DNA from 2 places in the Arthrobacter sp. PL16 genome. Region 1 is predicted to be linked to the other one. Evidence: predicted binding sites of a transcription regulator. Region 1 holds the regulator's gene; the other holds the start of a gene.
What was found. The regulator LexA, encoded in region 1, represses DNA repair genes until DNA is damaged. The targets are predictions, from matches to a motif close to TCGAACANNTGTTCGA.
Positions count from the first base shown of each region.

Region 2: a site for LexA is predicted at 4,419-4,434, ahead of ruvA (Holliday junction branch migration protein RuvA). Genes of this name have one in related genera too.

Region 1 covers NZ_JAXCIC010000008.1:37,617-43,800, forward strand. The annotation lists gene RCH21_RS14575 (histidinol-phosphate transaminase) at 1-102, opposite strand, end outside; gene RCH21_RS14580 (LysM peptidoglycan-binding domain-containing protein) at 195-731, opposite strand; gene lexA (transcriptional repressor LexA) at 1,121-1,831, shown strand; gene RCH21_RS14590 (ATP-dependent DNA helicase) at 1,974-4,055, opposite strand; gene hflX (GTPase HflX) at 4,048-5,643, opposite strand; gene RCH21_RS14600 (class I SAM-dependent methyltransferase) at 5,766-6,184, shown strand, end outside.
Region 2 covers NZ_JAXCIC010000004.1:114,919-121,102, forward strand. The annotation lists gene secF (protein translocase subunit SecF) at 1-102, opposite strand, end outside; gene secD (protein translocase subunit SecD) at 99-1,859, opposite strand; gene yajC (preprotein translocase subunit YajC) at 1,943-2,530, opposite strand; gene ruvB (Holliday junction branch migration DNA helicase RuvB) at 2,630-3,745, opposite strand; gene ruvA (Holliday junction branch migration protein RuvA) at 3,742-4,371, opposite strand; gene ruvC (crossover junction endodeoxyribonuclease RuvC) at 4,493-5,062, opposite strand; gene RCH21_RS10010 (YebC/PmpR family DNA-binding transcriptional regulator) at 5,099-5,857, opposite strand; gene pdxT (pyridoxal 5'-phosphate synthase glutaminase subunit PdxT) at 5,860-6,184, opposite strand, start outside.

The DNA of each region.
Region 1 (6,184 bases):
CAGGAGAATCGGGACGTCCAGCTGCGGGGCGCCGTAGGGGTGCAACCCGACGAGGTCATCACGCAGGGGCAGGTTCGCTAGGGCGTCGACAGATGAGGGCACCGCTCCAGCTTAAAGGATGCCAACCGGCACAACGGCGAGGACGGTCCCGGCCGGTTCCGGGTCCAGGACGACATCCGCGATCGATGGTGCCCCTAGCCGCGGGACGGGATCGAGATGCTCTGCCCTGCCTGGACGAGCGACGAGCGAAGGTCGTTCAGCTCCACCATCTCGGCTACTACTTCGCGAGGGTCCCGCTCGGGGGCGTAGTGCACGGCGAGGTCCCAGAGCGACTCACCCGCTGCGACATTCACCTCGACGATCGGCGAGGACACGGGAGCGGCCTCGCCGGCCTGCGCCTGCGATGTGAGGAATGCGCCGAGGATGATCAGCGCCACCACACCGACGGCGATCGGAAGACCTACCAGGAGCAACCTCCCACGCTGAGTGAGGGTGACGGGACGTTTCGCAGTCCGCTGCCTGGAGGTGCGCTCCGCCCCTGCATCGCACCGGAAGTCAACAGCTCGCTCGGCGTCGCCTTCGTACTCATCCGGGCGGCGGCCGGCCGGCACCGGCGTGCCTGCCTGTAACCCGAGAGCAGGAACGAGCCGGAGGCCGGCGCCGGTCTCCGGTCGGGCGGGCTTCAGTGCCCACAGCGCCGTGCTGCCGTGCAGTACTGGTGCTTCAGCCATCGCCATTCCTCTTTCCCTTCGAATACGTCCGTGATCGAACGGCCTTCTTTCGAACACCTGTTCTAATTCGTCTCTGCTTATTTCTAGCACCTGTGAACGACCATTGTCGAGACTCGGTCGAACATATGTTTGAAAAGTGCTCCGGTCTGTCCTAGCGTGAACACGACAGGACATCATCGGTCGAAGCTGCTGCAACCCCGCAGCTGCGCCCCTGATGTTCTCCAGACAACCACCCGCCACTGACAAAATGGCTCCTCGGTCCTCGAGGAGCTGGACGGCGGGGATGACGGGACGGACAGTCCCAGGCGAGAGGCGCAACAGTGGCGGAACCAACACCGGCGGCCCGACAGGAATCGAACATCGCTGACGTCCGGACCGGCGCCGTCCCCCTGACCGCCGCTCGTGGCCGGCCTCGTGGCCGCTCGGTGTCGAAGGGCCTGACTGCGCGTCAGCTGACGATCCTGGAGACCATCCAGCGCTCGATCGCCGACAAGGGCTACCCGCCCTCGATGCGGGAGATCGGGGACACCGTGGGATTGGCGAGCCTCTCGAGCGTCACCCACCAGCTCTCGCAGCTCGAGCGTCTGGGGTACCTCCGGCGCGACCCCAAGCGGCCCCGTGCCATGGAGGTACTGCTCCCCCTGACGCTGCCGTCCGAATCATCCGGTGATTCGAGCACCCTCTCGACGGAGCAGCGGCTCTCCGCGGAGCACCGGGTGGCAATGGACACGGCACTCGTCCCGCTCGTCGGCCGCATTGCGGCGGGTGGACCGATCCTCGCCGATCAGGTCGTCGAGGACGTCATGCCGCTCCCCCGCCAGCTCGTGGGTCATGGGGACCTCTTCATGCTCAAGGTCTCGGGGGACTCCATGGTCGACGCCGCGATCTGCGACGGCGACTGGGTGGTCGTCCGCAGGCAGCAGAGTGCGCAGAACGGCGACATCGTCGCTGCCCTGCTCGATGATGAGGCGACGGTGAAGACGTTCCGCCAGCGGGACGGGCACACCTGGCTCCTTCCGCAGAACACGCGCTACGAGCCCATCCTCGGTGACCATGCGAGCATCATGGGGAAGGTCGTCTCGGTGATGCGCGCGCTGTAGGAAGCAGGTACTGGTGGGAGGACGCCCGGGTAGGGCATGACTCCCAGAAGGGCGCGCTGCAGTCCCAGGACCGCGGCGCCCTTCGTGTTGCCAGGAGGAGTGCGGCCGGGAGGTTCCTCCTTCACCCCCACGAGCGGAGCGATCAGCGTCCGGAAAGCCTTTCGAGGATGCCCGTGACCGTCGCCCTGTCCGTCGTCGCCCAGAAGGGCGGTAGGGCCGCGCGAAGGAATCCTCCGTATCTCGCCGTCGCCAGGCGGCTGTCCAGGACGGCCACGACTCCCCGGTCCCCTGTCGCCCGAATGAGGCGACCGGCGCCCTGCGCCAGCCGAACGGCTGCATGGGTCGCGGAGACGCTCATGAATCCGTTGCCGCCATTCCGGGCGACGTCCCGGGTGCGCGCCGTCATGAGTGGATCGTCAGGACGCGGAAAGGGGATGCGGTCGATCACGACGAGACGGCAGGACTGACCCGGCACGTCGACGCCCTGCCACAGGGACATCGTGCCGAACAGGCAGGTATCCGGCTCGTCGGAGAATTGCGTGACCAAAGCGTTCAGCGAGGATTCCCCCTGGCACAGGATCTCGAAGTCGACTTTCGGGCGAAGCGCCTCCGCGGCTTCCTCCGCGGCCCGCTTGGAGGAGAACAATCCCAGCGCTCCCCCGCGGGAGGCCTTGAGGAGGGTCAGTAATTCTTCGAGTTGCGCGTCCGATGTCCCGCGGTCCGGCTTCGGCAGGTCCTTCGCCACGTACAGGACCCCTTGGCGCGGGTAGTCGAACGGGCTTCCGACATCGATACCGGTCCAGGCCGGGGCACCCGGACCGCTCAGTCCGAGCGAACCCGCCACGGGGCCGAATTCGGATCCGATGGCGAGCGTCGCCGATGTGAGGATCACCGTGTGACCCTCGAAAAGGCCCTCCCGGAGCCGCCCGGCGACCGAGAGCGGCGCTACGTTCAGCGTCGCGGGTGCGCTCTCGTCCGGCTGCGAGTAGCCCGATCCGGGCGTGAAGCTGCTGGGTCGGGACGCCCACACCACCTCCTTGAGATCGGACGCCGCGAGGATCCGCTCGGCGAGCTCGAAAACGAGGGTGACCCGTGACCGGGCCATCTGTCGGCCGCCGTCGGCGTCGGCTTCGGACTTACCGTCCGTCTTCGTATCGGAGAGAGCTGCGCGCGATGCGTCGCGGACCTGCACCAACGCCTGCTCGAGATCATCCGGAAGCCCACCCGGCAGGAGGCCGGAGGTGACCAGCTCGGCGGCCGCCTCGAATGCGGTGGCGGCGGTATCGAGGGCGGTCGTGCTGATGGAGGCATGCCGGCGCAGGCCGGTGGCGGCAGCGCCGACCATGGAGGGGGAAAGCTGACCGGACACGGCGCCCGTCACCCGGTCGTGCAGCTCGTGCGCCTCGTCGATCACGACGACGTCGTACTCCGGCAGCACGGCCAGGCCTTCGAAGGCGCTGATCGCAAGCATCGCGTGGTTCGTGATGATGATGTCGGCGTCGGCGGCGGCGGAACGCGCCTTCTCGCTGAAGCACGCCTGGGCCGCGGGACAGCGGGCAGCACCGAGGCATTCCATACTGGACACCGACACCTGGCGCCACGCCCTGTCGCTCACCCCCGGCAGGAGATCGTCGCGATCGCCCGTCGTCGTCTCTTCCGCCCACTCGCGCAGCCGGACCACCTCCCTGCCCAGCGCGGAAGCGGGAGCGTTACCTCCGACGGCTGGAGATGGATGGGGAACAGCGTCCTCGCCGAGGCTGAAGAGCGCGTCCGGAGCGTCCTCCTCGGGGAAGCCACCTCCGGTCTTGTGGAGGCAGACATAGTTGGATCGCCCCTTGAGCAGCGCGATGTCGACCGGTCGGGCCAGTGCCGGCTGCACGGCTTCGAGCAGGCGCGGCAGATCCCGACCGATGATCTGCGCCTGCAGCGCAAGAGTCGCCGTGGACACGATGGACGGGCGGTCGCTATCCATGGCGTGCGCGATGAGCGGCACCAGGTAGGCGAGTGATTTGCCCGTTCCGGTTCCGGCCTGGACGAGCAGGTGACCGCCCGAGTGGATCGCCTCACTGACCTGCCGCACCATCTCGTGCTGGCCGGAACGCATCTCGCCGCCCATTGCCGATACGGCCGCATCGAGCAGCTCGAGCGCCTGCCGCGATTCGGGTGAGGGGCGTACCGCGTCCGGCGCCGCTACGGCTGCGCCGGACCGCGTGCTGTCACTCATGCCTGATGTACGGCTCCAACTCGGCTGCCAGGCCCTCGCGGACCATCACTTCGAGGCGGGTTCCTTCGTCGACATGATCCAGGCCGAGGATCTCCACGTCCTCCTCGTGCAGGCGGCTCAGGATCTCACCGTGCTCGTAGGGCACGAGGAGATCGAGTTTCACGCCGGGACGCGGGATGTTGGTGCTGATCAGCTGCCGGAGCTCGGTCAGGCCCGCACCTGTGCGAGCGGACACGACGACGGTTCGAGGCTCCCGCTGCCGAAGGCGCTCGATGACGAACGGGTCGGCGGCGTCGGCCTTGTTAAGCACGATGATCTCGGGGATCTTCCGCGCATCGACCTCGGTGAGCACGGCACGGACAGCGGCGATCTGCCCCTCGGGGTCAGGATGCGAGGCATCCACGACGTGCAGGATGAGGTCGGAATCGGCCACCTCCTCCAGCGTCGAACGGAAGGCTTCGATCAGCTGCGTGGGCAGCGAACGGACGAACCCGACGGTGTCGGCCAGCGTGTACCCGATCCCATCAGGCGTCTCCGCCTTGCGGACCGTAGGATCGAGCGTCGCGAACAGCGCGTTCTCGACGAGCACCCCGGCGTCCGTGAGCCGGTTGAGCAGGGAGGACTTTCCGGCGTTCGTGTACCCGGCGATCGCGACGGACGGTACCTGGTTCCGCCGCCGGTTCGAGCGCTTGGTCTCGCGGGCAGGCTTCATCGCGGTGATCTCGCGCCGCAGCTTCGCCATGCGGGTACGGATCTTGCGTCGGTCGAGCTCGATCTTCGTCTCACCCGGGCCGCGCGACCCCATGCCCGCGCTTGCGCTACCGACCTGGCCGCCGGCCTGGCGGGACATCGACTCACCCCAGCCTCGAAGCCTCGGCAGGAGGTATTCGAGCTGCGCCAGTTCGACCTGCGCCTTGCCCTCGCGGCTCTTGGCGTGCTGCGCGAAGATGTCGAGGATCAGGGCCGTCCGGTCGATGACCTTCACCTTGACGATGTCCTCGAGGCCGCGGCGCTGCGAAGGGGACAACTCGCTGTCCACGATGACCGTATCGGCTCCCGTGGCCTCGACGATCGTCTTCAGCTCCTGGGCCTTGCCCGAACCGAGAAAGGTTCCGGGATCCGGCTTGAGGCGACGCTGGACGATACCGTCCAGCACCTCGGAACCGGCGGTCTCGGCCAGCGCAGCAAGTTCCTGGAGCGAGTTCTCCGCGTCCTGCGCGGTGCCCTCACTCCAGATGCCCGCAAGCACGACCCGCTCGAGCCGGAGTTGCCGGTACTCGACCTCGGTGACGTCCTCGAGCTCCGTGGAAAGGCCTGCGACGCGACGGAGGGCACGCCGCTCCTGGAGGTCCTGCTGGTCGCCGTCGGCCTCCGACGGTCCGTCCTCACCCGACAGCGCGAGTGCCCGTGATCGCCAGGTCTTCTCGGTCGGTGTCTTCTCGCCCGGCGCCGCTCCCTGGTCGGGTGCTGTCCCCTTCTTCGACTTCGCTACGGCAGCTTCGTCGCTGGCGAGGATCCGATCGATGACAGCCTGGATCTCCTCCGGGCCCATGTCGGCTCCGGTGGAGTGTCCGTTATTCGTGGTCATAATCTCCCTAGTAATCTGTTCCTCAATTCTACGTCCGCCGGAGTCGGCATCGCAGCCTCTTCTCCCAGCGCGAAATCGGGACCGAACGGGCTTGTCACGCCGCTGCCGCTAGGCTTTCCTTCATGGAGTCCCAGCACTATTTCAGCGCGCAACCGTCCGGACCGGACACGCGCAAACCCCTTTCCGTCGTCCTTGCCGGCGAACGGCGGGAACTCGTCACGTCCTCGGGTCTCTTCAGCCCCGACGGAGTCGACAAGGGGACGGCCATCCTCCTCGACACCGTGCCGGCCCCTGAGGGCTCGCGACTTCTCGATATCGGTTGTGGCTGGGGCCCGATCGCCCTTACCATGGCGCTCGCGTCACCGGATGCGGAGGTCTACGCCATCGATGTCAATGAGCGGTGCATCGCGCTCACTGCCGAGAATGCACAACGCCTCGGCCTCGACAACGTCACAGCAGGCACCCCCGACGACGTCGACCCGTCCCTCCAGTTCGACACCATCTGGTCCAACCCCCCGATCCGGATCGGCAAGCAGGAGCT
Region 2 (6,184 bases), on a different contig from region 1:
GCCGGCGATCAGGAACCAGAGGTTGCGCTTGGCGACGAAGGGGTAGGAGCGCTTGCCCGAGTACAGCTCGTTGCCGAAAGTGGCGAAGCTTGTGCGGCTCATTCGTTGATCTCTTTCTTGGAAGAACCGGTGCGTTCGACGACGGAGGATCCTGTACGCCCGGCGAGTGCCTTCTGCTGCTCGGCGCGGCGGCGCTCGGCGATGGTGAGGCGTCGATCAGCCTCGGCCGTTGCACCCTTGTTCTTGGTGCGGGCGGCGACGACAGGCTTGTCGCCCGGCTCGCGAACCCGACCGGCCCCGCGATAGAGCGGGATGCCACCGAGCCGTCGGGGGTCCAGACCGGACCACGGGTGCCCTTCGCCGAAGAACTTCGTCTTCGCCAGCAGCCGAAGGACCGGGTGCGTGAAGAGGAAGACCACGATGAGGTCGGCGATGGCGGTCAGGCCCAGTGTGAACGCGAACCCGCGCACGTTGCCCACTGCGACGAAGTACAGGACGAGCGCGGCCAGGAGGTTCACGGCTTTCGACGCGAGCACCGTGCGTTTTGCGCGGCGCCAGCCGTTCTCGACGGCGGAGATGAGCCCGCGCCCGTCGCGCAGCTCGTCACGGATACGTTCGAAGTAGACGATGAACGAGTCGGCCGTCTGGCCGATGGCGACGATCAGCCCTGCTACACCCGCGAGTGAAAGGCGGTAGTTCTCGGTCCAGCCGAGGATGCAGATGGCGAGGTAGGTCAGGATGCCGGCCACGACGAGCGACGCGATCGTCACGAGGCCCAGCAGTCGGTACTGGAACATCGAGTACGCGGCGACCAGCAGGAGCCCGATCAGGCCGGCGATGAGCCCGAGGCGCAACTGGTCCGCACCGAGGGTCGCGGAGATCTGCTGCTCGCTCTGGATCTCGAAGCTGATGGGTAGTGCGCCGTACTTGAGCTGCTCGGCCAGGGCGGCGGCGGATTCCTCGGTGAAGTTTCCGCTGATCTGCGGGTTGCCGTCGGCGATCACAGCGTTGGTGGTCGGCGCGGACACGATCCGCCCGTCCAGCACGATGGCGAACTGATTCCTCGGATCGCCTTCGCCGAGTGCGAAGAGTCGCTCGGTGACCTCGCGGAAGGTCTCTGTGCCTTCATCGTTGAAGTCGATGTTCACGGCCCACGTGTTGAGGGCCTGACCCTGCGGGCTCCGCTGCAGCCCGTAGCTTGCCGTCGAGATGTCGGTACCGGGCACCTCGACGGGGCCGAGGATGTACTTCCCTTGCGTGTCGGGCTCACAGGCGACCATGGGCTGGTCGGCGGGGGCGGTTTCCTCCGAAGGCTCCAGAGCGGCGGGATCGAGGCAGTTCAACGCCTCGAACTCCTTGTACAGCTCGGGGGTGATCCAGTTGGGGTCGCTCGCGTCCTGCGGCTCGGCCGCGGGCTGGGGCAGCTGGTCGTCCGGGGTCGGGGTCTCGGCCGCCGGAGCCTGACCGGGCCCGCCCGCCAGAACCGGACGGAATTCCATCTGCGCCGAGGCCTGGATCAGGTCGCGTGTCTGCGGATCCGGGGTTCCGGGCAGCGACACGATGACGTTCTGGCCGGACTGCGTGTTGATCTCCGCTTCAGCCACACCCGAACCGTCGACGCGCTGGCGGATGATTTCCACGGCCTGATCGAGCTGCTCCGGTGTGATCTCGCTGCCACCTTGTACCCGGGGGGCGAGGATCATCTGCGTGCCGCCCTCCAGGTCGAGGGCGAGGCGGGGGCTCCAGCTCGCGGTACTCCAGTAGGAGCCCACTCCCAGCAGGATCGCGAGCAGTGCTGTCAATGCGCCCAGCCAGACTAATGTCCGCTTGGCTGCCGTCCCGGGACCGGTACGAGGCATGGTGGGTTGTCCTTATGCAATGGCGCGGCTCGTGCGCCGAATTGATCGTGACGGGCCCGGTTGAGTACCGGCCCTACGGAATGCTAGTTGTCCGGGTTCACTTTGGGATCGCGGGCATCACGCGCGTCGCGGTTTTCCCGCACGGCCTGCTCCCGGTTCAACCGTTCGGTGGTCTCCTCATGGCTCTCGCCCAGCGTCGAACCTGTGGTTCCCGCCGCTGTGGCACCGCCTGATGGGGCGCGGTCGGCGCCGTCGATCGAGGAGGCGTCGTCGGGTACCGGAGCGCCGTCGTACGCATCGAGATCGCGCTGAGCTGCCGCGTCATCCCCGGTAGCTTCCGCTCCGTCACCAGCGACGGCGCTCTCCTGCTGGACGACCTTGGACAGGGCCTGCGTGTGCACGGTCGCGAGGTTGCCCGGAGAGAGTTCGAGGACTGCCTTGTTGTTCTCCTGGTCGATCGAGACGATCGTGCCGTAGAGACCGAACTGGGTCATGACCTCGGTACCGGGCTCCATCTGCGTACGCATCTCCTTCACCTGCTTCTGCGACTTACGCTGCCTGCGGAACATGGTGAAGATCAGGAATGCCAATGCCAGCGGCAGCAGCAGCGAGAAGATGTCGAAGGGGGGTGCATCTCCGGAGGCGGTCTGGGCAACTACATGTGCAAGCACTGGAAAATCCGTTCCTGGGACTGGGTGTGGGCGGCAGAACTGTGCCCCGGCACACATCGTGAGACTCCAGTCTAAAGGGGAATGCTGACCACTCCCGCGTCAGGAGTCCTGTTGGCCCCAACTGTCAAGGGCGGATTCGGTACCCATCAGGTCATCCGGAGCTACGGAGAACAGATCCTCGGGCATGGCGGCGGCAACGTTCGCCGGCATCACCAGGCCCAGGTGTTTCCAGGCCGCCGCCGTCGCGATACGCCCACGCGGGGTACGCCCGAGCATGCCTTCGCGGACCAGGTACGGTTCAGCCACTGTCTCGACCGTCTCGGGTTCCTCTCCGACGGCGATCGCCAGCGTGGACAGGCCGACGGGGCCGCCGTTGAATTTCGTGATGAGTGCCGTGAGGACGGAGCGGTCGAGGCGATCAAGGCCCCGTGCATCGACCTCGTACATGTCCAGCGCAGCACTCGCCGCGCGGACATCGATGGTATCCATACCGTGGACGAGCGCCCAGTCACGGACGCGCCGCAGCAGGCGATTGGCGATACGGGGCGTGCCGCGCGAACGGCCTGCGATCTCGGCGAAGGATGCCGAACTGACCTTCATGTCCATGAGCATCGCGGAGCGGCGGAGCACGAGTTCGAGTTCAGCGGTGGAGTAGAACTCGAGGTGCCCCGTGAATCCGAACCGGTCCCTCAGCGGACCCGGCAGCAGTCCCGCGCGTGTCGTGGCCCCGACGAGGGTGAACGGGGGCAGTTCGAGGGGGATGGCGGTGGCGCCGGGACCCTTGCCGACGATGATGTCGACGCGGAAATCCTCCATGGCCATGTAGAGCATCTCCTCGGCCGGCCGCGACATGCGGTGGATCTCGTCGAGGAAGAGAACCTCCCCCTCGGTGAGGGACGAGAGGATCGCGGCGAGGTCACCGGCGTGCTGGATCGCGGGACCGGACGTGATGCGGAGCGGTGCATTCATCTCGGCGGCGATGATCAGGGCGAGGGTCGTCTTGCCGAGGCCGGGCGGACCTGACAGCAGGACGTGGTCGGCGCTGCGTCCGCGGAGCCGCGAGGCTTCCAGGACGAGGGAGAGCTGCCGCCGGACCCGCTTCTGACCGACGAAATCGTCGAGGTTCTTCGGGCGCAGCGCCGCCTCGACGGCGCGGTCCTCGGGATCGGAGGACGGAGCGACGAGCGGCACCTCCTCGGAGTTCTGGTTCGTCACGAGCCGACCCTCCTCCGGGCCGAGCTGCGTGCGCCGTCCTGGCCGAGCCTGCGCAGCGTGAGCTTGAGGATCTGTCCGACATCACCTGTCGCTGCCACCTCGGGGGACTCTTCGACCGCGGCGTCGATGGCCGCTCCGGCGTCCTTCTCGGACCAGCCGAGGCCCATCATGGCGGTGAGCACCTGGCCCTGCCACGTCTGCTTGGAGATGCCGGGCTTGGATTCCAGCGGCACGAGCTTGCCCGCGAGTTCGAGCACGATGCGCCGCGCACCCTTGGGCCCGATGCCCGGCACCTTGCTGAACGCCTTGTCGTCGCCCGACGACGCCGCCACGCGGACGGCATCGGGGGTGTGGACGGCGAGGACGGCCAGCGCCAGGCGCGGCCCGACCCCGCTGACCGCGAGGAGCGTCTCGAAGACTTCGCGCTGGTCCGCGTCCTCGAACCCGAAAAGAGTCATCGAATCCTCGCGCACGATCATGGCGGTGGACACGGAGGCCTGCTCCCCCGTCCTCAGCCCGGCGAGGGTCTGCGGCGTGGCCTGGACGAGCATGCCGAAGCCGTTGACGTCGATGACGGCGGATTGCAGGCCCACGTGGGTCACTGTCCCGCGTAGGGAACTGATCATGAGGAACTCCAGGGGCACGTGCGGATGGATGTCCGGGCTTCCGCCCGTCGAACATACGTTCTAATGCTCAACCGTACCGGCGTCGCGCCGTGCGATCGAGCCGCCACACCGAAAACCGGTTCTACCGACGTCGCGCCTTGGCTTCTGCCTCGGCCCAGATCCTCTGGGCGGGCGTGATGGAACCGGCCGCCGCGGCCGCACCCTGCTGTCCCACTCCCCGTCGCCACGCATGGGTGATGGCGAGGGCCAGCGCATCGGCGGCATCTGCGGGCCTGGGGGCGGTGTCGAGCCGCAGGATCTTCGTCACCATCTTCGTGACCGCCACCTTGTCGGCCTGGCCGTTGCCCGTGACCGCCGCCTTCACCTCGGTCGGCGTGTGCAGGGCGACCGGGATCCCGCGCCGGGCGGCTGCGACGATCACGACTCCGGAGGCCTGCGCGGTGCCCATGACGGTGCTGACGTTCAGCTGGCTGAAGACGCGCTCGACGGCGAGGACCTGCGGCTTGTGCAAGTCCAACCAGGAGTCGACGGCGTCCGAGATGACCAGGAGCCGCTCATCCAGGCTGCGACCCGCCTCCGTGCCGACGACACCGACGGCGACGAGGGTGGAACGCCGGTTCGGTTCGATGTCGACGACGGCGAGTCCGCAGCGAGTCAGGCCAGGGTCCACTCCCATCACGCGGTAGGTCATCGGGCACCCCGCAGGGCGGCGTCGAGCGGTGCGATGTCAGTCGTCGTTCTCGAGCTCGGCCAGCACATCGTCCGCGAGATGCGCGTTCGAGTAGACATTCTGGACGTCGTCGAGCTCCTCGAGCGCGTCCACGAGCTTGAGGAACTTCCGGCCGCCGTCGGCATCTAGGTCCACGTGCATGGACGGGACGAACTCCACCTCGTCGGACTCGTACTCGATACCACTCTCATCGAGCGCTGCGACCACTCCACGAAGGTCCTGCGGCTCGGAGACGATCTCGAAGGCATCAGCCGATTCCCTGACCTCGTCAGCTCCGGCGTCGAGGACGGACATGAGCAGCTCGTCCTCCGTGAGTCCGTTCTTCGGCAGGGTGACGACGCCCCTGCGCGCGAAGAGGTACGCCACGGAGCCGGGGTCGGCGATGGTGCCCCCGTTGCGACTGATCCCCAGGCGCACCTCGGACGCTGCGCGGTTCTTGTTGTCCGTCAGGCACTCGATCAGCAGGGCTGAGCCCTGGGGACCGCGGGCCTCGTACATGATTGTCTGGTAATCGACGACCTCGCCGAGCAGACCGGCACCGCGCTTCACTGCGCGGTTGATGTTGTCGATGGGGACGGAGGTCTTCTTGGCCTTGGAGACGGCCAGCTCGAGGCCAGGATTACCGGCGACGTCTGCACCGCCGGCCCGCGCAGCGACCTCGATGTTCTTGATCAACTTCGCGAAGGACTTCGCGCGCTTGGCGTCGATCGCAGCCTTCTTGTGCTTGGTTGTTGCCCATTTGGAGTGGCCCGACATGCTTACGCTTCTCCTCTGATCATCCGGATAAACAATTCGTGGACCCGCCGCTCGCCCGTTACTTCCGGGTGGAAACTCGTGGCCAGGAGGTTCCCTGAACGCACTGCGACAATTCTAGCGACCGGGGCCAAGTCGGTCCCCGTACCGGGTGCCCCAGCCCCATACGAAGCGCCCGATCCACCGCTCGGCGGGCCGGCAGGGGGCGTCTCCGCGGCAGGTACCTGAGCCAGGACCTCGACACCTTCGCCGACCTTCTCCACCCATGGAGCGCGGATGAAAACCGCCCGAACGGGGTTATCACCCGCCGCGTTGCCGGTCGTCGCGAGG